Regions from separate parts of the Arthrobacter sp. SIMBA_036 genome, predicted to be linked through region 1. Evidence: riboswitches for the same ligand, from Rfam matches in the RefSeq annotation. Region 1 holds a riboswitch; each other region holds the start of a gene.
The links. A riboswitch is a leader RNA that binds a small molecule or an ion and turns the genes downstream of it on or off. The one in region 1 is predicted to bind thiamine pyrophosphate.
Positions count from the first base shown of each region.

Region 2: it holds a riboswitch for thiamine pyrophosphate, as region 1 does, so the genes downstream of both, thiC (phosphomethylpyrimidine synthase ThiC) here and thiD (bifunctional hydroxymethylpyrimidine kinase/phosphomethylpyrimidine kinase) in region 1, are expected to answer to the same signal.
Region 3: it holds a riboswitch for thiamine pyrophosphate, as region 1 does, so the genes downstream of both, thiO (glycine oxidase ThiO) here and thiD (bifunctional hydroxymethylpyrimidine kinase/phosphomethylpyrimidine kinase) in region 1, are expected to answer to the same signal.
Region 4: it holds a riboswitch for thiamine pyrophosphate, as region 1 does, so the genes downstream of both, SB659_RS13765 (ECF transporter S component) here and thiD (bifunctional hydroxymethylpyrimidine kinase/phosphomethylpyrimidine kinase) in region 1, are expected to answer to the same signal.

Region 1 is NZ_JAWRXG010000008.1:173,009-178,957, reverse strand. It holds gene SB659_RS12700 (Rne/Rng family ribonuclease) at 1-1,805, shown strand, start outside; TPP riboswitch at 1,916-2,013, shown strand; gene thiD (bifunctional hydroxymethylpyrimidine kinase/phosphomethylpyrimidine kinase) at 2,003-3,523, shown strand; gene rplU (50S ribosomal protein L21) at 4,015-4,323, shown strand; gene rpmA (50S ribosomal protein L27) at 4,383-4,646, shown strand; gene obgE (GTPase ObgE) at 4,779-5,949, shown strand, end outside.
Region 2 is NZ_JAWRXG010000001.1:574,472-580,420, reverse strand. It holds gene SB659_RS02665 (hypothetical protein) at 24-461, opposite strand; gene SB659_RS02660 (VOC family protein) at 589-1,476, opposite strand; gene SB659_RS02655 (amidohydrolase family protein) at 1,555-2,655, opposite strand; TPP riboswitch at 2,717-2,824, shown strand; gene thiC (phosphomethylpyrimidine synthase ThiC) at 2,793-4,616, shown strand; gene SB659_RS02645 (alpha/beta fold hydrolase) at 4,599-5,321, opposite strand; gene ffh (signal recognition particle protein) at 5,367-5,949, opposite strand, start outside.
Region 3 is NZ_JAWRXG010000001.1:262,613-268,561, forward strand. It holds gene SB659_RS01280 (DNA-methyltransferase) at 1-460, opposite strand, end outside; gene SB659_RS01285 (DEAD/DEAH box helicase) at 469-2,184, opposite strand; gene SB659_RS01290 (RNB domain-containing ribonuclease) at 2,417-3,928, opposite strand; gene thiE (thiamine phosphate synthase) at 3,996-4,679, opposite strand; TPP riboswitch at 4,706-4,822, shown strand; gene thiO (glycine oxidase ThiO) at 4,815-5,949, shown strand, end outside.
Region 4 is NZ_JAWRXG010000009.1:158,070-164,018, reverse strand. It holds gene mnhG (monovalent cation/H(+) antiporter subunit G) at 1-293, shown strand, start outside; gene SB659_RS13775 (DUF4235 domain-containing protein) at 290-550, opposite strand; gene SB659_RS13770 (NUDIX hydrolase) at 613-1,302, opposite strand; TPP riboswitch at 1,420-1,556, shown strand; gene SB659_RS13765 (ECF transporter S component) at 1,631-2,251, shown strand; gene SB659_RS13760 (ABC transporter ATP-binding protein) at 2,251-3,870, shown strand; gene SB659_RS13755 (energy-coupling factor transporter transmembrane component T family protein) at 3,867-4,661, shown strand; gene SB659_RS13750 (UDP-N-acetylglucosamine 1-carboxyvinyltransferase) at 4,768-5,949, shown strand, end outside.

The DNA.
Region 1 (5,949 bases):
CCAAGGACCCGGTGGGACACAAGGGCGCCAGGCTGACAAGCCAGATCTCCCTGCCCGGGCGCTACCTGGTGTACGTGCCGGGCGGTTCGATGACCGGTATTTCACGCAAGCTTCCCGACGTCGAACGCAACCGCCTCAAGCGCATCCTGAAGGACCGCTTGCCGGAACACGCCGGCGTCATCGTCCGGACAGCTGCCGAGGGAGCCTCGGAAGAAGAGTTGACCCATGACATCAACCGCCTGCGCGCACAGTGGGATGGCATCGAGGGCCAAGCGTCCTCAACCAAAGTTTTGGCGCCGGAACTGCTCTACGGCGAACCGGACCTCACTATTAAGGTTGTCCGCGACGTCTTCAACGAGGACTTCTCCAAGCTGATTGTCTCGGGCGACGACGCATGGGACACCATCGAGGCCTACGTGACCTACGTTGCACCGGACTTGGTGGGACGGTTGGAAAAGTGGACCAAGGACCAGGATATTTTTGCTGCCTGGCGCATCGACGAGCAGATCCACAAGGCACTCGAGCGTAAGGTCTTCCTCCCCTCCGGTGGCTCTTTGGTCATCGACCGCACCGAGGCGATGACCGTGGTGGACGTCAACACCGGCAAGTTCACCGGCAGCGGCGGAAACCTTGAGGAAACGGTCACCAAGAACAACCTCGAAGCTGCTGAAGAAGTAGTGCGCCAGCTACGCCTGCGGGACATCGGCGGCATTATCGTGATCGACTTCATCGACATGGTGCTGGAGTCCAACCGTGACTTGGTTCTCCGGCGCATGGTGGAGTGCCTCGGGCGGGACCGTACCAAGCACCAAGTGGCAGAGGTGACTTCCCTCGGGCTGGTCCAGATGACCCGCAAACGCATGGGAACCGGCCTCCTTGAGGTCTTTGGCGAGCAGTGTGAACACTGCGCCGGCCGTGGCATCGTGACCCATGACGAACCTGTGGAACACCGCCGCGCCAACGTGGTGGCAGCCGAGCATCACCGGCCGAGCGCCGAGGCCCAACCTCCCGCTGCCCGGACCGATCGCAAGCGTCGCCGCGGCAAGGGTGGGGGACAAGGGCCAGCGGAAGCCGCTGTTCCAGCCCACATGCCTGCGCCGGCACCTTCGGCACCCACGGAAAGCCAGGACCCGGTGCGCCAAGCCAAGGCGGAGGCCACAAGGGCGGCGCTGGCAACTATCGCAGCTGCGGCACATGCCGCGCACCTGCACGACGACGAGGTTCACCGCACCGAGGAGCTGGCGCACCGCCAAGGCGAATCCGGCGAGCCCGTTTCGGGAACCACCCAGGCCGGGCTGCCCGATGCAGAGCCTGCCGCGAGCGACGTCTCCGAGACCCGTTCAACCCCGGTTCTGCGATTTGGCGGCGAGGAAGTCGCCCTTCCGTTCGTCGAACACCACGAGGAGCCAGTGGCAAAGCCAGCCATGAGCTTGGACCTTTTGGCTGAGGCTTTCTCTCATCTGGGAGACGCTCCGGCGTCCGCAGAACAAACACACGCAGGACAGGCACCCGCAGGACAGGAACCGGCTGAACAGGCCCCCGCCGCAGCGGAGCCCGAAACGTCGGCTCCCGCCCCGCAGCAGGATCTGGGCCGTGCGCCTGCTTCCGGGTCGCGCCGTGGCCGCCGTAACCGCAGCGCCAGCAGGGCCCAAGGTGCTGCCAACGAGACAAGCGTGGAGCACACAGTGGGCGCCGCTTCCGGCGGATCGGCCCACGAGGCAAAGGCTCCGGCCGAGCCCGCCAAGAAAGCTTCGTCGGATGAGCCCATCATCCTCGGAGTCGGCGTACCGGCGTCGGAACTGTAGCGCAAACACCTGAAGGACCCGGCAACTCCGCCTACGCGGAGTTGCCGGGTCCTTTGCAGTTCCGGTCGCGGTTCCGAATTACCCAGCGGCAGAATTGGCCGTTAAGCTGGGGAACTGACACGGGGTGCCGGCATTAGGCCAGGCTGAGATCCAGACCCGTTGAACCTGTCCGGTTAGCACCGGCGAAGGGATGTCCCATGACAACGTCGCCATACCCTGCCATTTACCCTTTGAACCTTTCGCGTCGCTCCATACCGCGCGTGCTGAGCATCGCGGGTTCCGATCCGTCCGGTGGCGCCGGGATACAGGCGGACCTCAAGAGCATCGCTGCGCAGGGAGGCTATGGGATGGCGGCCATCACGGCTTTGACAGCACAGAACACCATGGGCGTCCGTGCCGTGCATGTCCCCCCTGTTGAGTTCTTGCGTCAACAGTTGGATGCCATCGGAGACGATATCGCCGTCGACGCCGTCAAGGTTGGCATGCTCGGCGACGTCGCCGTGATCAATGAGGTTCGGGCTTGGATCGAAAAGGCGCGTCCCGCCGTCGTGGTGATAGATCCGGTGATGGTTGCTTCCAGCGGTGACAGGCTCCTGCGCGAATCCTCAGAGTCAGCATTGCGGGAACTCCTGCCCCTGGCGGACCTCATTACCCCAAACCTCCCTGAGCTCGCCGTCCTGTTGGGGGAGCCCGAGGCAACGGACTGGGCTGCGGCGCTGGACCAAGGCAAGCGCCTGGCCGCCGAGTACGGAAACACGGTGTTGGTCAAGGGAGGCCACCTGGCCGGTAGTGAATGCCCCGACGCCCTGGTTAACACCACAGGTCTCCTCGGCCAAGACGTCATCGAAGTAGCCGGCGCCAGGGTGGAGACAGAAAACAGCCACGGGACCGGATGCTCGCTGTCATCGGCATTAGCCACAGTCCAGGTCCGCACCGGTAACTGGGAGGCCTCCCTGCGCGAAGTGAAACCATGGTTGCTTCAGGCGTTGGCTACGTCCGACGTGCTCGGAGTAGGCCACGGGAAAGGCCCTGTGCACCACTTCCACCATCTCCACACAGGGCTCCAGCGGGGGGAGTTTGCCAATGTTCTGTGGCAGGAAGCGCTACCTGAATTGGAGGCGATTTACGGACTCAGCTTCATCCAGGGCATCCAGTCCGGAGCGCTCGACGAAACGGAATTCACGTACTACCTCGCCCAGGACGCCCTCTACCTCAACGGCTACTCAAGGGTGCTGGCCCGGGCCGGCGCACTTGCCCCCACCGAGGAGGAGCAATTGTTCTGGGCCCGGGGATCGCAGATGTGCTTGGAGGTCGAGTCAGAGCTGCACAGGAACTGGTTGAGCACCAGGACGGCGACAACCATAACCGGGCCTGTCACCAAGTCCTACGTGGACCACCTGCTGGCCGCCACATCATCTGGCAGCTACGCAGTGGTGCTGGCCGCAGTGCTGCCCTGCTACTGGCTCTATGCCGAGGTGGGACAGCAGCTGCACTCGGCTTACATCGATGACGGCGCGAACCCCGCCCATCCTTACGCAGCGTGGCTGGCTACCTACGCAGATGAAGGTTTTGCCGCGGCCACCCGGAAGGCCATCGACTTCACCGACGCAGCGGCGTCGGCAGCTTCCCCCCGCGAACGCGAGGCCATGGTGGAGGCGTTTAGGCAGTCCTGCCGATACGAGACAGCCTTCTTCGACGCGCCGAGGCTCTACTCCTGAGGAAACGGCGGGAAGGCTTTCCCACGGCGCGCGGGCTTTCCCACGGCGCGCGGGCTTTCCCACGGCGCGCGGGCTTTCCCACGGCGCGCGGGCTTTCCGACGGCGCGCGGGCTTTCCGACGGCGCGCGGGCTTTCCGACGGCGCGCGGGCTTTCCGACGGCGCGCCGGGGCGTTGAATCGTCCGAATGGTCAATCACCCTGTAGGCTAGACGGGCACGGTGCCGGGAGAGTCCGATACCACTGGTGATGCGGGTCACGGGGTAGCCTCCGGACCCGGCCTCATTTGCAGCTGAAGGTCAAACTAGCGTAATCTTGATCTTCGGTGCTTACGCCAACACTTGGGTTATGCCCCTTGGAATTGTTCATGGGATGACTCGCGGGCTTCGATCAGAAGTCCACGGCGTTGAGGCACAGCGCGAACCAAGCCTGATTCCAGTTAAAGGTTCCGCACGCAAATTTAGTAAGAAACGTCGAGAGAAGTGAGTGCCCAAGTGGTGTACGCGATTGTCCGCGCAGGCGGCCGCCAAGAAAAAGTTTCCGTTGGAGACTACGTAACGCTGAACCGCGTCCCCGGTGGAGCTGGCAGCACGCTTGAGCTGCCCGCCTTGCTGCTGGTTGACGGCGACAAGGTCACGTCCGCTGCTGCGGACCTGGCCAAGGTCACGGTTACGGCTGAGATCCTTGAGGACCTCCGTGGCCCCAAGATCGTCATCCAGAAGTTCAAGAACAAGACCGGCTACAAGAAGCGCCAGGGTCACCGTCAGGAACTGACCAAGATCAAGATCACGAGCATCGCGTAACTTTCGTTACTCTGTTCAGATTTTCAGTTTCCCCAGAAATTTAGAGGCAGGCATTCCAAATGGCACACAAAAAAGGCGCGAGTTCCACTCGCAACGGTCGTGACTCCAACGCACAGTACCTGGGCGTCAAGCGCTTCGGTGGTCAGGTAGTTTCGGCCGGCGAAATCATCGTTCGCCAGCGTGGGACCCACTTCCACCCCGGTGCAGGCGTCGGTCGCGGTGGCGACGACACCCTGTTCGCATTGCAGGCAGGTGCTGTCGAGTTTGGTACTCGCCGTGGCCGTCGCGTAGTGAACATTGTTGCTGCTGCAGCTGCAGAGTAACAACAAGATCTGAACCGGTGGGGCGGGCCAATGGGCCCGCTCCACCGTTCTTTTAACCGCATTACAATCGACTAGGACGCTCCGGCGTGCTGGTATGCAACAGCGCTGGGAACAGCAATTGAGGAGATCCACGTGGCGAGCTTTGTAGACCGGGTAGTCCTGCACGTATCCGGCGGTACCGGCGGCCACGGCTGTGTCTCTGTTAAGCGGGAAAAATTCAAGCCGCTCGGCGGTCCCGACGGCGGTAACGGCGGCAACGGCGGTGACGTGATCCTTCGCGTTTCCTCCCAAACCACCACGCTGCTTGACTACCACCATGCGCCTCACCGCCACGCCACCAACGGTGGTCCGGGCATGGGTGACTGGCGCGGTGGCAAGAACGGTGAAACCCTGATCCTCCCTGTTCCGGATGGAACTGTGGTCAAGAACAAGGACGGCGAAGTCCTGGCCGACCTCGTCGGTGAGGGCACTGAATACGTTGCTGCGGCCGGTGGCCAGGGCGGCCTTGGTAACGCATCCCTGTCGTCGCAGAAGCGCCGCGCTCCGGGTTTTGCGTTGCTTGGTATTGAAGGCGAATCCAGCGACATCGTCCTGGAACTGAAGTCCATTGCCGATATTGCCTTGGTCGGGTTCCCCTCCGCGGGCAAGTCGAGCCTGATTGCGGCCATGTCTGCTGCGCGGCCCAAAATCGCCGATTACCCTTTCACCACACTGATCCCGAACCTTGGTGTTGTCCAGGCCGGAGAAGTCCGCTTCACCATTGCCGATGTGCCCGGATTGATCGAGGGCGCCAGCGAGGGAAAGGGCCTGGGGCACAATTTCCTGCGCCACGTGGAGCGATGCGCCGCACTGGTGCATGTCCTTGACTGCGGCACCTTGGAAGCTGACCGCGACCCGCTGTCGGATCTCGCCGTCATCGAGGCTGAGCTCGACAAGTACGCAGTGGACATGAGCTACGCCGGTGTTGACGGCGAGGTGATTCCCCTCAACGAGCGACCCAAGCTGGTGGTCCTCAACAAGGTGGACCTTCCCGACGGCAAAGACATGGCCGAGTTCGTCCGGCCGGACCTTGAAGCCCGTGGGTATCGCGTGTTCGAAGTTTCCGCGACCAGCCACGAAGGCTTGCGCCAGTTGGGCTTTGCCATGGCGGAGATCGTCCAGGCCGCACGCGACGCCGTCGCCGTGGCTCCTCCCAAAGTGGCACCTCCCGTCCTCCGGCCGAGGGCTGTCAACGAGTCCGGTTTCACCATCCGGCGCGAAGAAAAGAACCTCGAGCCCCTGTTCCGCGTCTTGGGCGAGAAGC
Region 2 (5,949 bases), on a different contig from region 1:
TTCGGGAGAAGGCAACACTTCCCTCAGACGGACCAGACGTAGAGACCGGCACGATCGGTCTTTTCGACGTCAGTCGCCAGGGCCGCCAATTGCTGGACGTATTGTCGCGATGCGGCGGCGTCGAAAGGCATGTCATCCTGCTCGGCCCAAGCCACGGCAACGTCATCGAGGACATTGCCATCGCCTTCGTTCTCGTAGGTGAGGAGTTCGGCGAGCGCCTTGACCATGGCCTCCGGGACGCCCAGAAGTGCGTCGCTGGTGACATCGACGAGCGCGAGTTCGTAGTCGGCCCCAGCAGCATGCACGGCCTGGCCGGCAAGGTCTCCCAACTGCTCAACCTCAAAATCCGTGATGCCATTGATCCTGACGGCGGGACCGGCAGCTTCAGCTCCCCGGTCCAAGGCGGCGGCGCGCTTGAGTGCTTCAGCGTGGGTGGCTACAAATATTTCGGCAAAGCCCATGGGAGAGTACTCTCATTCGTTCGTGCTGACGGGGCGACGACATCCGGCCCGCACGGAGTCCGGTGACGTCAATGCCCAGCCTAGTGCAGTGCGGAGCACCCTCCCCCTCCATGGGCTGACGCTTGGCTCAGCGAACAGCGACGCGCAGCTTGTTCCGCCAAGGATCGTCAAAACGGAGCTCGGAGCCGGTGTGGTGATGGTCGATTCCGGCCACCTTGAGCCGATCAGCCAGGGCTGCGACGTCATCATTCGCCGGCACTTCGATCAGTACTTCGCCCAGCCCCAAGGTATCTTTACGCGGTCCGGCGCCCCTGCTGTTCCAAACGTTCATGGCCATGTGATGGTGATAGCCACCCGCGGAGACGAACAGTGCCTGGCCGTGCCAGCCGGCGGTCCGTTCGAAACCAAGGGTCCCAACGTAGAAATCCTGCGCGGTCTGGACGTCGCCTACTTGCAGGTGGACATGCCCGACGCCGGCGGCAGCCTGTCGCTGCCCCGTCACCGCCGCCTCGCTCAGGTGCTGCTGAAGGAATCGTTGTGGCGGCAAGGTGACATTGTCCATCACCACGTTCTTGCCGTCCCACTGCCACACTTCGCGCGGCTTGTCGTAATAGAGCTCGATGCCATTGCCCTCGGGATCGGTGAAATAGAAAGCTTCGCTCACTAGATGGTCGGCACTGCCCACGAACGCCCGCGGCTCATACTCGGCTGCGGTTGCAATGGTGGCAGCCAGCGAAGGCTGGTCTTCGAAGAGAATCGCAGTATGGAAGAGCCCGGCCTCGCCACGGCCGGGAAGGAGCAGCCCCGACGCGGGCGCCAGGTGCACCACGGGCTTGCCCACGCGGCCCAGGTACAGGCCGCCGTCCTGCTCAGCCACAACGTCCAAACCGAGCGCGCGCTGGTAATAGTCACTCATGAGCGTCATGTCGCCCACCTTGAGCATGACGGTGCCCATGGTGAGTTCCGCTGGAAGGAGATCCTGGTTGGATAGTCCTGTGGTTGATGATGTGCTCATGTGAAGCTCCTGGTTCCGAGGTTGCCGCCCTTTCGGCACCTTCTATCCTTCTAAATTACTTGAAGCTTCAATTTATTCCTAAAGAACGGCGTTTCGCCTCAACACGATTTTTCCCCTGAGCACTACGTGCCGGAGCGATGAAACAGTGTCCAGTTGGCGCCTGGGATCGGCATCGCACACGACGACGTCGGCACTGGCACCTTCCGCAATGCCTTGGGCCCCGAGCCATCTCCGCGCGCCCCACGTTGCAGCCTCCAAGACGGCCAGTGGCGGAAGGCCGGCGTCGTGCAGTTCCGCCATCTCATCCGCGATCCTGCCGTGCTTGATAACGCTGCCGGCATCCGTGCCGGTATAGATCGCCACCCCCGCTTCGAAGGCTTCTGCCACACGTTCCCGCCTCCGCTTCCACAGCCGGACCATGCGCTGGGCGTACGCAGGAAATTTACCTGCTGCCTGGTCTGCGATATCGGGAAAGGTGGCGATATTAACCAACGTGGGGACGATCGGAACGGATTGCTCCACCAAGCGGGGAATGTGCCGCGGCAGTAGCCCCGTAGCGTGCTCGATGCAGTCGATATCGGCGTCGAGCATCTCATCGATGGTGCCCTCGGCGAAGCAATGGGCCGTGACCCGGGCTCCTTCGTCATGGGCTGCAGCGATGGCGTCCTTGACGGTTTTTGCAGGAAAAGAGGACGCTAGATCCCCCATGTCCCGGTCGATCCAGTCACCAACGAGCTTGACCCAGCCATCGCCGTCGCGTGCCTCCTTGCGGACTGTTTCGACAAGTTCGGACGGTTCAATCTCACGGCCCAAGCCCCGCAGGTAGCGCCGGCTCCGGGCGATGTGCCGGCCAGCCCTCAGCAAGCGAGGCAAGTCCTCCCGTTGCTGGACCCAGCGGGTATCGGTTGGCGATCCGGCGTCACGGATCAGCAGCGTCCCGGCGTCGAGGTCCGCTTGGGCCTGGGCGAGTGTGGTTTGCTCATCAACCGCCCCGCCCACTCCGAGCCCGATGTGGCAATGGGCGTCAACGAATCCCGGCAGGACCCAACCGTCCAACACCGCGTCCGGAGGAGCCGAAGGCCGGTCAAAAGTCAGCTGGCCATCCACTGACCACAGCCCTCGCCGTTCCTGGTCGGCCGAGACGAGCACGGGTCCGGAGAATTCGATGATGTTGGCCATGGCAAAAGCCTAGTCCGGACCCCCAGGGCTGGGACGTCCCTCAAGGCTGTGATAGCTTCATCTACGACCACACGGGTGCCCCTGCAGGGGCTGAGATCGGACTGATGCAGTCTGCGACCGTTGAACCTGTCCGGGTAATGCCGGCGAAGGAAGTGAGCAGTCCCTTGAGTAACACCGAAACACAGCACAACCCTGCCCAATCCCAGTCACACTCGCTGGCCTATCTTGAGGATCCCGGGCACGACATCCGGGTCCCCGTCACCGAGATCGCACTGGAGTCCTCTCCCAACGGCGACCCCAACCCTCCCTTGCAGGTATACCGCACAGCGGGTCCTGGCAGTGACCCAGTGGTGGGTCTTGAACCCTTCAGGGCCCCATGGATTCAGTCCCGAGGCGACACGGAAGTGTATTCGGGGCGTGGCCGGAACCTGCTCGACGACGGGAAGTCCGCCGTTCGCCGCGGAGCTGCCTCGGCTGAGTGGAAGGGCACGCAACCTGTGCCCCGCCGCGCCGTCGAGGGCAGGACCGTCACGCAGATGCACTACGCGCGGCAAGGAATCGTCACCCCGGAAATGCGGTTCGTGGCGCTCCGGGAAAACTGCGATGTGGAACTTGTCAGGAGTGAAGTTGCAGCCGGGCGTGCCATCATCCTCAGCAACATCAACCACCCCGAGTCCGAGCCGATGATTATCGGCAAGGCTTTCCTGGTGAAAATCAATGCCAACATCGGAAACTCCGCAGTCACAAGTTCCATCAGGGACGAAGTCGACAAATTGCAGTGGGCCACGCAGTGGGGTGCGGACACGGTCATGGACCTATCCACGGGCGATGACATCCACACCACCCGCGAATGGATCGTCCGCAACTCCCCCGTACCGATCGGAACGGTGCCGATCTACCAAGCGCTGGAGAAGGTTAACGGCGAAGCGAACAAGCTGACGTGGGAGATCTTCCGCGACACCGTGATTGAACAGTGCGAACAAGGCGTGGATTACATGACCATCCATGCCGGCGTCCTGTTGCGGTACGTGCCGCTGACCGCCAACCGGGTGACGGGCATAGTGTCCCGTGGTGGCTCGATCATGGCGGGCTGGTGCCTTGCGCACCACCAGGAGAACTTCTTGTACACCCACTTCGACGAGCTGTGCCGGATTTTCGCCCAGTACGACGTCGCGTTCTCCCTCGGTGATGGCCTGCGGCCTGGCTCCATCGCCGATGCCAACGACGCCGCGCAGTTCGCGGAACTGGACACATTGGCAGAACTGACCCACCGCGCGTGGGAGTTCGATGTCCAGGTCATGGTGGAAGGCCCCGGCCACATCCCCTTCCACTTGGTCCGCGAAAATGTGGAGCGCCAACAGGAACTCTGCAAGGGGGCACCGTTCTACACTCTGGGCCCGTTGGTCACGGACATCGCGCCCGGGTATGACCACATCACCTCTGCCATCGGCGCCACCGAAATCGCCCGCTACGGCACCGCCATGCTCTGCTACGTGACCCCGAAGGAACACCTTGGGCTACCCAACAGGGACGACGTGAAGACCGGGGTGATCACCTACAAGATCGCGGCCCACGCCGCTGACCTTGCCAAGGGGCACCCAGGGGCCAGCGAGCGGGATGACGCGCTCTCCAAGGCACGCTTCGAGTTCCGCTGGCGGGACCAGTTCGCACTGTCCCTGGACCCTGTCACTGCAGAGTCCTTCCACGACGAAACCCTCCCTGCGGAGCCCGCAAAGACCGCCCACTTTTGCTCGATGTGCGGCCCCAAGTTCTGTTCCATGCGAATCAGCCAGGACATCCGCGATGAATTCGGCTCAGCCCAGTCACAGGAAGCCATCGCGGGAATTTATGCCGGGATGCGCGAAAAGAGCCAGGAATTCCTTGCTGCGGGTGGGAAGGTTTATCTGCCCGAACTTGAAGTGCCTTCCGCGGCAGGCGACGACTCAGGACGCCTGAACTGACATTGCCCGCGCGACGTCCGCGACGAAGGACCGGATAACCCGGTCGCCGTCGATGGAATCCTGGGGCCGGTGCCCGCCTGCTGCTACGCGGTGGAGGGCACCGGTCTCCCGCAGGTAGCCGGCAATCTCTTCATACAACGGCTCCCAGCCACCGGTAAGGACCAAGGTAGGAACCCCGGGAACGATGTGCAGGGGCGCTTCCCAGGGCGGTGCTTGCAACCTGAGCCTTCGGGCAGCGCGCAAGGCCTCCGGGGTGTCCACCTCACCGGTTTCGGCAGAGAATGCCCGCCGAAAATACTCGCGTGGATAATCGACGTCGTTCAGTTGCGTCCGCACCTCGAACAGGGGCTCCATGAGCGCCCTGTGGGAGGCCGTGGCCGGGAGTTCCGCCGTCAGCGACAAGCAAGCCGGCTCAACCAGCGAAAGCGAGTAGACCAGGTCAGGCCGTTCAACTGCCGCCACCATGGCAGAAATGGCGCCTTGCTCATGTGCAACGACGTGGCCCCCACCGGCATCCTTCAGCGCGTTGACGAGGATGGCAACATCTGCCGCGACGTCAGAGGCGAGCGGTTCGGCACGGGCGTCAAAACCGTGCCGACGCAGGAAAAGTGCGTCATAAGCCAAAGCCATGCCGTGCTGCTTCGGCCACGCCGCAGCGCCAAAGCTGCCCAAGCCGTGAACGAAGACTACGCGCTGCTTATGCATTCGATCAGCCTATTCCACGGCCGGGACATCCAGTGATGTACCGGGTTACTTACCCAGGAACTTGTCGAAACCCTTGGGAAGATTGAGCGAAGACGGATCGAAGTCTGCCATGTTCTGACCGAAAGCGGCGCCGGTAGGTGCTGCTGCGGATGCGTTGGCCCGCTTGGCCTCGGCCTCGCGCAGTTCCTGGGCCGCCTTGGCCGGGTTGCCTGAACGCGGCTTTTTCTTCGGCGCGTTCTTGCCGCCCTTACGGCCGCCGCCTGGGCCACCAAGACCGGGGATGCCGGGCATCCCTGGCATCCCGCCGCCCTGGGCAAGCTTCTTCATCATCTTCTGGGCTTGGCCAAAACGTTCCAAGAGACCATTGACCTCGGAAACGTGCACGCCCGAGCCCTTGGCAATCCTGGCACGACGCGAGCCGTTGATGATCTTGGGGGCTACCCGCTCGTGCGGAGTCATGGAGCGGACGATGGCTTCGACCCGGTCGATTTCCCGTTCGTCGAAGTTCTCCAACTGCTGACGGATGTTCTGGGCGCCCGGCATCATCATGAGCATTTTCTTCATGGAGCCCATGTTGCGGATCTGCTGCATCTGGGCCAGGAAGTCGTCCAGGGTGAAGTCTTCCTGG
Region 3 (5,949 bases), on a different contig from region 1:
TCGGCCAGCGGTTCTTCGCGCGGGCGCCGTAGTCGTACGCCCAAATGATCTCGTTCAGGAAGCATTCCCGGCCGAAGATGGAATCGAGCATCACCTTGGCGTAGTGCACCTCGCGGTAATCGAGGTGAAGGTACAGCGTGCCGTCATCGGCCAAAAGCCGCCAAGCTTCCAAGAGCTTGGGCTCCAGGAACGACCAGTAGTCGCTGAACGCGTCGTCGTAGCTGTGCAGGGCGCCCTTGATGGTGTCGTAAGAGCGACCCTTGAACCCGACCCGGTCGCCGTCGCCGTCCGCGTTGCGGACCATCCGCGTTTCCTGTCGGCGTTGGACCCGCCCGGTGTTGAAGGGCGGGTCAACATAGATGAGAGTGAAGGCGCCGTCCGGCAGGGTTGGCAGGAAGTCCGCGTTGTCCGCGTGTACCACCAGATTGCTGCCGTCCGGCGCCCAAACAGTGTCAGTCATTGAGGACTTTAGGCCTCGGAGTTGCCGGACTGGGTGCCTGCGGACTCACCGGAAACCACTTCACCGTTGCGGCGGCGCGTGCGGGTACGGCGTGCGCGTACCGGCTTTTCTGCGGCGTCCCCGGAAACCGGTGCCTCGGAGGCAGCTGCTGCTGGAGCCGCTTCGCCTTCGGAGGTACGACGACGGCGGGTGCGGTTGCGTCCGGCGTCCGCCTTTGCTTCGCTTGAGTCGCCGTCCCCGGACTTGCCGGAGCGGCTACGGCCAGCATCGCGGCCCCGGCCGCTGTCACGCCCACCGTCGCGCCCGCCGTCGCGGCCCGATCCGCCCGAGCGTGAGTTCTTCTTGCCCGTTTCCCCGAGGTCCTCGAGAACTTCGGCGTCCACACCGGCAAGGACCCGCTTGTTCCGCGGGAGGCGGCCCTTGGTGCCCTCGGGAATGTCCAGGTCCGCGTAGAGGTGCGGCGAGGAGGAGTAGGTCTCGACCGGCTCGGGAACGCTGAGTCCCAAGGCCTTGTTGATCAGGCCCCAGCGGGGCATGTCGTCCCAGTCCACGAACGTGACGGCAGTGCCCTTGTTGCCTGCGCGGCCGGTGCGGCCAACCCGGTGCAGGTAGATCTTTTCGTCTTCCACGCACTGGTAGTTGATGACGTGCGTGACGTCGTCGACGTCGATGCCGCGGGCGGCGACGTCGGTGGCGACGAGGACGTCCACCTTGTTGTTGCGGAAGGCCCGCAAGGCTTGTTCGCGCGCGCCTTGGCCGAGGTCACCGTGAATGGCTGCCGCAGCGAAGCCGCGGTCCACCAACTCCTCGGCGACCTTCGCGGCGGTGCGCTTGGTCTTGGTGAAAATGATGGTTCGTCCGCGGCCACGGGCCTGCAGGATACGTGCCACGACTTCGGTCTTGTCCATGCTGTGCGCACGGTAGATGAGCTGGCGGATGTCGCGCTTGGTGAGGCCCTCGTCGTCGGGGTCGGCTGCGCGGATGTGGGTCGGCTTGGTCATGTAACGGCGGGCCATCGCGATGACGGGGCCGGGCATGGTGGCCGAGAAGAGCAGGGTCTGACGAACCGCGGGAGTGCCGGCGATGAGTGTCTCGACGTCCGGAAGGAAGCCCAGGTCCAGCATTTCGTCTGCCTCGTCAAGGATCACCATCTTGACGTTCTTCAAGCTCAGGTGCTTCTGCTTATAGAGGTCGATCAACCGGCCGGGTGTACCGACAACAATCTCGACGCCCTTTTGCAGCGCGTCCACCTGGGGCTCGTAGGCCCTTCCGCCGTAGATCGTCGCGATACGTGCATTGCGTTGGCGTGAGGCAGTCTGGAGGTCGTTGGCAACCTGGACCGCGAGTTCACGGGTGGGGACGATCACCAATGCCTGCGGCGCGCCGGGAACTGCGAGCTTGGAGTATCCCGGGTCATCGCGTCCTTCAACCCGTTGCAGGGCAGGGATGCCGAATCCCAACGTCTTACCGGTACCCGTTTTGGCTTGGCCGATGATGTCGTGGCCGCTCAGCGCCACGGGCAAGGTCATGGCCTGGATGGGGAAGGGATGCGTGATTCCGGCGTCGGCCAGAGACGCGACGATGTCGGCGCGGACGTTGAAGTCGGCGAATGTCTTCTCTTCGATCTCGTGGGGCGTCTCGGTGGAGACGATGGTTTCCTCGGGTTCGAGAATTTCGGTGCCGGTGGAGTCGGTGAGGACTTCATGGGTATGCAATTCACTCACAGGGAGTTTCCTTATTCATTTAGGCATTGGCGCTGCATGCTCAACGGGGGCAGCGAAGCCGTTACCGGAGCACGAACGGGCGCACATGCAATTCCAGTGGAAGCCGATCGCGGGCTATCTAGTTACTGGCACTGGTGACCAGCCGGTATATCTCAAGATCGCGTAGGGGCGGGCTTGTTGAGTTCAAAATCATCTGAATCAACGACCGGGCATCCATTACTACTGGCTCAGTCTATCCTCTGGCAGCCTCAAAGCCCGGATCGTCCGTTCCATGGCTTGGCGGGAGCAACTCGAACCTGATCTCGCGATTGGCAATGTCGGCCTGCGTCAGGCGCACCCGGACTTTGGTCCCTGACTCCATTTCACCGTCGCATCGGGCCGTCACGGCCGGATCCGCGATCTGGACGAGGCCGGAAGGGCCGCTCCCGTTGCCGTTTCCGTTTCCGTTGCCTGCTTTGGACCCGGAGATGACCACAGCATCGAATTCCTGGCCGATGAGGTTGGCCACGAGCGCCGCCTCTACCGTGTCAACAGCCAACCGTTCGAGCCGGCCTGCGAGCTGGTCCGAGGTCGCCATGATCTCAGGCAGTGAGGGGAGGGCTTCACGGGCCCAGGCCGGGATTTCCCGCTTGTTGCTGAGGGCCTCGCAGATGACCAGGACGAATCTGTCCACGAGCCTTCGGAGGGGCGCCGTGGCGTGGGCATACGGTGCGCCGATGGCCGCCTGGAGGACCTCTGCGGGAACATCGCCGTCGAAGGGAGTGTAAGCGGCCCCACGGAACAGGGAGCCTGCCGAATGGAGGATGGCCAACTGCTTGGGGTCGGTTGCATCAAGGGTCCGCAGATACTCGCCATAGCTCACCTGGCCGTCCCAAGGCTTGCCGAGGGCCTGTGTTTGCCTCTTGAAATGCAGCAGCGAGCGTTCGTCAGGGGCCGGCATGGTCCGGAGGATCCCCACCTTGCCCGCCAGCATCAGTTGCGCAGCAGCCATCCCTGTCATGAGGGAAATCTGCGCGTTCCAGTCTTCCACGGGCAAAGAGGGGGCGGCTACGATCTTGTACCCGCCGCCGTCGTTCGCTTGGACGATTTCCTGTTCGGGCATGTTCAGGCTGGCCCCGCCACGCAACCGTTCCAGTTCCACCCGCTTGAGGCCGACCTCCTTGAGCAGTTGCAGCGTAGCCGGTGCGGTCCCGGCGTCGATCTGTTGCTGGACGCCGTGATAGTTGAGTTTGGCCCGGCTCCGGACCGTGGCGCGAACCACGGTGACACTGACGACGTCGGCCGCCTGGTCCAGCGCGAAGTTCCACACGAAGGCTCCGCAGTCCTGTCCCTCCAGCAGGCTCCCGGCCTGTTCGCTGATGATTTCCGGGTGCAGCGGAATACGTCCGTCCGGCGCATAGAAGGTCTGGCCCCGGTGGCGGGTCTCCGCGTCAAGGGCACCACCTGGCACGACGAAAGAGGGCACATCGGAGATGGCGTACAGGACCTTGTAGCCGTCTCCGGCACGGTCGATGAACAGCGCTTGATCGAGGTCGGTGGAGGTCGCAGGATCGATGGTGACGAACGGAACATCCCGCATGTCCGCTGCAGGCAACTGGTGGTTTTCCACCGCTTTCCGGGCCTCGGCCACAGCCGCATCCGGATAGGGGCCCGGCAGTTCCAATTCGGTCCTCAGCGCGGCCAGCGCCGCAGCGAGCTGGTCTGTCGGGTCGATGACGTTGGGTGCTATCCGATGATGTGACACGAAAGTCAGGTTAGCCCGAAACGGGCCCGGAGTCTCGAAACCCGGGCAGCATCAATTTGCTGTGCGGCTAAGCGGCGTCCAGCGCTTCGATCAGTGACTTGGCCGCCGTCGTCGGATCAGTGGCTTCGGTGATGGCGCGGACGACGACGACGCGGCTGGCCCCCGCGGCCACCACCTGTTCCACGTTGTCAAGATCGATGCCGCCGATCGCGAACCAGGGCAGCGGTTCGTTCCTCCCAGCCTTCTCCTCCACACGCTTCACGGCTTCTGCGGCATATGTGACCAGCTCCAGTCCGACGGCGGCACGGCCAGGTTTGGTCGGCGTTGCCCAGACCGGGCCAACACAGAAATAGTCCAAGGCTGCCGTGCCCGCAGAAGCGTTGATGGCCGCATCGATCTGCCGGGGATCGTGGCTGGAAAGGCCGATTGCCGTGTTGCCGCCGAGAAGCCCGCGGGCAGCACCCAAGGGGAGGTCTTTTTGCCCGATATGGAACACGGGAGCCCCGGAAACACTGGCGACGTCCGCCCGGTCGTTCACGGCCCATAACCGGCCGTGACGCTCGGCAACCGAACGGAGGATGGCAAGTTTTTCCAGCTCCTCCGCCGCTTCCAAGGTCTTATCCCGCAATTGGATGATGTCCACGCCGCCCTGGAAGGCCGCGTCCACGAAGTCTTCAAAGTCGCCCTGCCTCGCCCGCGCATCAGTGCACAAGTAGAGGCGGGCAGAGGCAATGGCTTGGTGCTGGGTCATGGAACCACAGTAGTTCCTCTAAACTGGGCACGTACTGCGGGAGCCGGAAAACGTCATATGACCGTCCGGCTGAGAGGGCTTCAGCGCCGACCGCTTGACCTGATCCGGCTAGTACCGGCGTAGGGAAGGAAACAGATGGCAGAATCCAGCCACATCCAGGGCGGCGAAGGGCCCCTGCATGCCGACGTCGCCGTGATCGGTGGGGGAGTCATCGGCCTGGGCATCGCCCACGAAGCCCGTCGACTCGGCCGCTCGGTGGCACTCATCGACCCCCGCCCCGCTACCGGAGCGACCTTTGCTGCCGCCGGCATGCTGGCGCCGGTCAGCGAATTGCACTACCAGGAGGAAGCCCTCCTGGAACTCATGCTCGAATCGTCCCGCTTGTGGCCGTCGTTCGCCGCCGGCCTCCCTACAGCTGGCGGGAGCACCGGTTACCGCACGACGTCGACCCTTGCAGTGGGCGCGGACGCGGCGGATCGTCGTGCACTGATGGACCTCCGTTCCGCGCAGCTCGCCGCCGGGCTGGCGGTGGAACCCATGGCCTTGCGGCAGGCGAGGGAGCGTGAGCCGCTGCTGAGTCCACATATTTCCTGCGTCTTTGATATCCCATCCGACCATCAGGTGGATCCACGGAAGCTGGCAGCCTGCCTGTTGGCCCGACTGGCCATGCATTCACCAGCAGACACCACCTGGGTGGCCGGGGCAAGGGACGGATTTGGGGTGGCGTCCGCAGCAACCGGCCTGATGCGGGACGGCGAACGCGTCACCGGCGTCGAACTCGACTCCGGCTCGGTTGTTGTGGCGGAAGAGACGGTGCTGGCCAACGGGCTGGGCGCCCGGCAGTTCCCCGGACTCCCGGACGGGCTGACACTGCCGCTGCGTCCTGTGTATGGCGATATCCTCAGGCTTCGGGTGCCGGAGCACCTCCGGCCTTTGGTCACCTCAACCGTCCGGGGAGTGGTCCGTGGCGTGCCCATTTACATCGTTCCCCGGGATGACGGAACGGTGGTCATTGGGGCAACACAAAGAGAAGACGGATTATCGTCGGGCACCGATGCCGTCTCTGCCGGCGGTGTGTACCAACTCCTGCGGGACGCCCAAGCACTGGTTCCGGCGGTGGCCGAACTCGAACTCCTGGAAGTCACAGCCCGCGCCAGGCCGGGCACCCCGGATAACGCACCGCTCCTTGGGCGCGTCGCCGCTTCCACGGGTCACACTGAAGGGCTGGTCATCGCCACCGGATTCTTCCGCCATGGTGTCCTCCTGACAC
Region 4 (5,949 bases), on a different contig from region 1:
TGCTGCGATTCCCTGACCTCATGAGCCGCATGCATGCCGCCACCAAGCCCCAGGTTTTGGGCCTGTTCCTGATGCTGGCCGCGATCGGGCTGCAGATGAGGACGTGGTGGGTGTGGCCTGTGCTGTTGGTTGCATGGATCTTCCAGCTGCTGACGGTGCCGGTCTCAGCCCATATGGTGGGCCGCTCGGCGTACCGGACAAAGCACGGGCACCGGGAGCTGCTGACCAAGGACGAGCTTGAGTCGGTGGTCCAGCGGGCCGCGGAAATCCAGCGCGCCGCTCCCGATGCCTAGACGATGTCCTGGGTCTTGGCGAAGCGGGCGATAGCGTGCTGGGTGCCCCGGCTTGCGAGAACCTGGATGAGCGTGCTCACGAACGCTGAAATCAGCGCGAACGTCAGGGCTGAACGAAGGCTGGTCTCCATGTCGTCATTGCCTGTGGGCGGCTTGTTTCCCGTGGCCTTTTCCCATCCTTTGTTGACGAGTTTGGTTCCGACGAAGCCGGCTCCGAGGCTGACTCCGGCACCCACTAGCTTGAATAGGAAGTTCATGCCCCCAGCCTAATGGCAATGGCAGGAGCGCCACCGTTCGTTGCGGCTTCCCGTCGTGTCCATTAGGGCCCGGCGTGGGCCTTGAGGAACGCGGCAAGGGAACCGGGCCCGGCGAGGACTGGAACGACGTCGTGCTCTGCTGACCACACAGCGTCCACCGAGCCGAAACCGGCGATTTCCTTGAGCAGGAAGTACGTGGGCGGCATGAGCTTGAGGCTGTGTGCAGCCTCAGCCTCCAGGATCTGTTGTACCGGCATCCACAAGGACTGCCACGCCTCCGTTGTCTGGTGCCGCGGGTCAGCTCCCGCGTCCGGCTTTGCGACGTAGAAGAAAGTGTCGAATCGCTTGGGCATGTCTGTAGGGGTGATCCAATTGGCCCATGGCCGGAGATTCGCGGCTTCCAGGGTTAGCCCGGATTCCTCCTGGACCTCACGGATGGCTGCTGCCAGGATGGTGCCGGCCATCTTGTGTGCCTGTGCGGGGTCTTCGCTGATGGAGCTCAAGTGCCAGTCCGCGGCATGGCTCGCCAACAAGTCCGCTGGGTAGTTCCACCCGTCATGATCCGCTGCGTCAACCCGCCCACCAGGGAAGACCACCATGCCGGCGGCGAAATCCATGGTGCTGACACGGTGCTGGACAAAGACTTCCAAGCCACCTGGTGCGTCGCGGAGCAAGATGACGCTCGCGGCGAGGCGCGGTTTTGGCGGGGCACCATCTTCGGTGGGAGTCGTGTGCCGCGAAACGTTGGTCATTGAGTCATTCTCTCAGGTCTCGTTGCGGGGCCCGCTGCGCAGGGAAAACGTCGTCGTAATCATGGAGAGCGGGCCCCGCAACGCAGGTGTAAACTGAACCAGCCCACAAGGGCAGATTCATAACGACAGGGGAGCGCCGCCGTCGTAACCTGCAGCGATGCAGGTGACGCGAGGGCGCTGAGAGTGCGGACAGCCGCAGACCCTCGAACCTGATCCGGTTAGTACCGGCGCAAGGGAGTCGAGCTTCTCAAAGTGTCCGGATCAGGGCGGCGCAGGCCGCTGGGACCCAGGCGCTTTCCCCTCCTGTAAACCTCAGGAGGCAGAAAAAATGACCACGGTAAACGTGAAGAAGACCAGTTACAACTGGCGCGTAGTAGACATTGTGGTGGCGGCCCTTATCGCCATCGCCGGCGGCGTGATCTTCTGGGCTTGGGACCAGGGCGCCGCAATCATCTCCATCCCGCTGGACGCAACGTATCCTCCACTGACCGGCATCATCGCCGGCGGTTGGATGATCCCGGCGGTCTTGGGAGCACTCATCATCCGTAAACCGGGCGCGGCGCTGTTCTGCGAAACCGTGGCAGCAGCCAGCGAGCTCATCATGGGCTCCCAGTACGGCACCACGGTGCTGATCTCCGGCGTACTCCAAGGCCTCGGCGCCGAACTCATCTTCGCCGCCTTCCGCTACAAGAAGTTCAACCTGCCGACGGCGCTCCTCGCCGGAGCGGGCGCGGGCTTGTTCTGCGGCCTCAACGACTGCTTCCTGCCGTGGGGTTGGAACATCGCCTACGAAGCATTCGACAAGCTGACCTACATCATCTTCACCACCGTTTCCGGGGCGATCATTGCCGGCGCACTGTCGTGGCTCGCCACCCGTGGCCTTGCGACGACGGGCGTGCTGAGCTCGTTCGCGTCGCGCAAAGCGGCTTCGGAGCCCGTCTTCAACTGATGGGTTCCACCTACGACGCGCGGCCTGCCGCCATCCTGGCCGAGGGCTGGGGTTGGCGGCATGCCGGGCGGCCCCAGCCGGCCATTCAAGGCCTTGACCTCCGGATCGAACCGGGGGAGCGCGTGCTGTTGCTGGGTCCCTCGGGCGCGGGCAAGTCCACCCTTTTGCATGCCCTCGCCGGGGTCTTGGGTGATGAGGAAGACGACTCGGATGAGACGGGTTCGCTGCTGATCGACGGCGTTGCGCCACGCGCACAGCGGGGCCGGGCAGGCTTGATGCAGCAGGACCCCGAAACGCAGGTTGTCCTCTCCCGGGTGGGGGACGATGTCGCCTTTGGCGCGGAGAACCTCTGCGTGCCGCGGGAGGAGATATGGGCCCGCGTTCATGAAGCACTCGACGACGTCGGCTTGCGCACCGCGGCTGGTGCGGGTTTGGCCCTTGACCACCCGACGGCGGCACTGTCCGGCGGACAGAAGCAACGCCTCGCCCTCGCAGGCATCCTGGCCATGCGGCCCGGCCTGATTCTCTTGGACGAACCGACCGCCAACCTCGATCCCGAAGGGGTCTTGGAAGTGCGCGACGCCGTCCGCCGCTGCCTTGATAGGACCGGCGCAACCTTGGTGGTGGTGGAGCACCGGGTGTCCGTGTGGAAAGACCTCGTGGACCGAGTGGTGGTGCTGCAACCGGGCTCCGGCGGGACTTCAGCCTCACCTGGGAAGTCAGCTGCTCCCGGAGTCCTCGCGGACGGTTCCCCCGGCAAAGTGTTGTCCGAACAGCGCTCCATGCTTATGGCCGCCGGCGTGTGGGTCCCGGGATACGTGCCCCCTACCCGGGCGCGGCGCACTGGACACTCTGAGCGGGGACACTCTGAGCGGGGTAACTCTGAGCCGGGAGCAGCAGAACTTCTCCTCGCGGCACAGGACCTGGCGGTTTCCCGCGAAAAGCCCCGCCGCCGTGGCTTCAAGAGCATCCCGCCCGTCCCTGTGCAGTCTGGAATCACTGCGCAGGTCAGGTCCGGACAAGCCCTGACGATCATGGGTCCGAACGGGGCCGGGAAGTCCACGTTCGCCCTCACATTGGCCGGCCTTCTGGCGCCGGTGCGCGGCCAGGTGAGTGCCGCCGTCGAGCTTTCCCAGGGAGCGGGAATTGATCCGTTCAGGTGGAAGGCCGAACAGCTGATCTCCCGCATCGGAACGGTGTTCCAAGAACCTGAACACCAGTTCGTCACAGGGAAGGTTTTGGACGAGCTCATGTTTGGACCCAAACACTTGGGGCACGGACAGGAGCGCGTGGACGAATTGCTTGAGCGGTTGAGGCTCACCCACCTCGTTGACGCCAACCCGTACACTCTCTCCGGCGGGGAGAAGCGCAGGCTGTCCGTGGCCACGGTGCTGGCCGCGCACCCCAAGGTCCTGGTGCTCGACGAACCGACTTTCGGCCAGGATGCGAACACCTGGGCGGAGCTTGCCTCCTTCCTGTCAGAACTGCTCGACGCCGGAACGGCCGTGGTCTCGGTCACCCACGACCAGGAATTCAGCTCCGTCCTTGGTGGTACCGAATTGCGGTTGGGCCCCGTGCCGCAGGACCGCGAAAGCCGCCAGGAAGCCGGTGCAGCATGAGGGAAGCCTTGACTATGCAGGGCAGTCGCGCCGTGCTGACCCGGGCAAATCCACTGGCCAAGTTCGTGGCCGTGTTCCTGGTTTCGATGGTGTTGGCCTTGTCCATCGATTGGGTTTCGGCCTCGACGGCCATCGTGGCCGAGCTCGCACTCTTCCCCCTGGCTGGCCTCACCCTTCGGCTGTTGTGGCATCGTGCCTGGCCGCTCATCATCGCGGCAGCCATCGGCGGCTGGAGTACAGCGATCGTGGCAGCGGACCGCGGCGCTGTACTGCTCGACGTCGGAATATGGTCAATCAGCGAGGGTTCCCTTGAGCTTGGCCTTGGTTTCATGCTGCGAGGGCTGGCGATAGCCCTTCCGGCTATCCTCTTGATGACCTGTACGGACCCCACCGATTTGGCGGACGCCCTGGCCCAAAAGGCTCGACTGCCGCACCGCTTTGTCCTTGGGTCCCTGGCGGCCATGCGGCTGGTGGGACTGATGGCCGAAGAGTGGCAGACCATTGGCATGGCGCGCCGGGCCCGCGGGGTCGGGTCGCACGGCAACCCATTGCAGCGGCTGAAAGCGACCCTGGGTCAGAGCTTCGGATTGCTGGTCCAGGCTGTGCGGAGGGCCTCGCGGCTGGCGGTGACCATGGAAGCGCGTGGTTTTGGCGGCGGCCAGAGGACGTGGGCCCGCGAATCGTCGTACTCGCTGCTCGACGTTTGGGTGGTGCTAGGGGGGCTGATCATTGCATCGGCAACGGTGCTTGCTGCAGTGGGCGCCGGCACCTGGACGTTTGTGTGGCGGTAACCCACGGTATATCGGCGATATCGCATGGATCGGGCACGGTGTGACGTTTGACGCTCAAATGGCGAATTGCTGGGTAGTTATAGCTCATCTGTGATATTTCTTGGATATGACTCAACCTACCGCTGAACACGTGGGCCTCCTGCTCCGCAACGCCCGCAGCGAAAAAGGCTGGACCCAAGGGCAGCTGGCCGCCGAGCTTGGAACCAGCCAGAGCGCGATCGCCCGGATGGAACAAGGCAAACAGAACCTTAGTCTCCGCATGATCGAGCGGCTCGAAGCGATCTTCGGGCGCTCGATCGTCAAAGTGGGCCGCCCGCAGATGACCCATCTTCGCGTGGAAGGTGGCCGCACTCTCTCCGGCGAAGTCGATGTCAACAGCAGCAAGAATGCCGGCGTCGCCCTGTTGTGTGCCAGCTTGATCAACCGCGGCACCACAACCCTGCGCCGCCTGGCACGGATTGAGGAAGTCAACCGGATCGTCGAGGTCCTGACGTCCATAGGTGTTGAATGCACGTGGCTCAATGGAAGCGACCTGCGCATCCGCAGGCCTGAGATGCTGGACTTGGGATCCATGGACGTGGATGCGGCCCGCCGCACCCGGAGCGTCATCATGCTCCTGGGCCCCTTGCTGGATGAGAGCAGCGAATACCAACTGCCCTATGCAGGTGGATGTGATCTGGGTACCCGGACGGTGGAACCCCACATGCAGGCATTGCGAGAGTTCGGGCTCACAGTGGAGGCAAAGTCGGGGTTCTACTCAATTGCTGCTCCCCCTGCTGATGACCTTCACCGCTCGTTCGTGCTCACTGAGCGTGGTGACACAGTCACCGAGAATGCCATCATGGCCGCCGCGCACCGCGAGGGCGTCACGGTGATCCGCAACGCCAGCCCCAACTACATGGTCCAGGATTTGTGCTTCTACCTCCAGGGCCTCGGCGTGGACATTCAAGGCGTGGGCACCACTACCTTGAAGATCACCGGGCGGTCCGCGATCGACGTGGATATCGAGTACTACCCTTCGGAAGACCCCATCGAGGCAATGAGCCTCATCACCGCGGGAATCGTTACCAACTCAGAGGTCACTATCCGCAGGGTGCCCATCGAGTTCATGGAGATTGAGCTTGCCACCCTCGAACAAATGGGCCAGAAGCTTGAGGTCTCCGGTGAGTACATGGCGCGCAATGGCCGGACCCGCTTGGTGGACGTCACCACCAAGCCCTCGGAGCTCCATGCCTTGCAGGACAAGATCCATCCCATGCCTTTCCCCGGGCTGAACATCGACAACCTG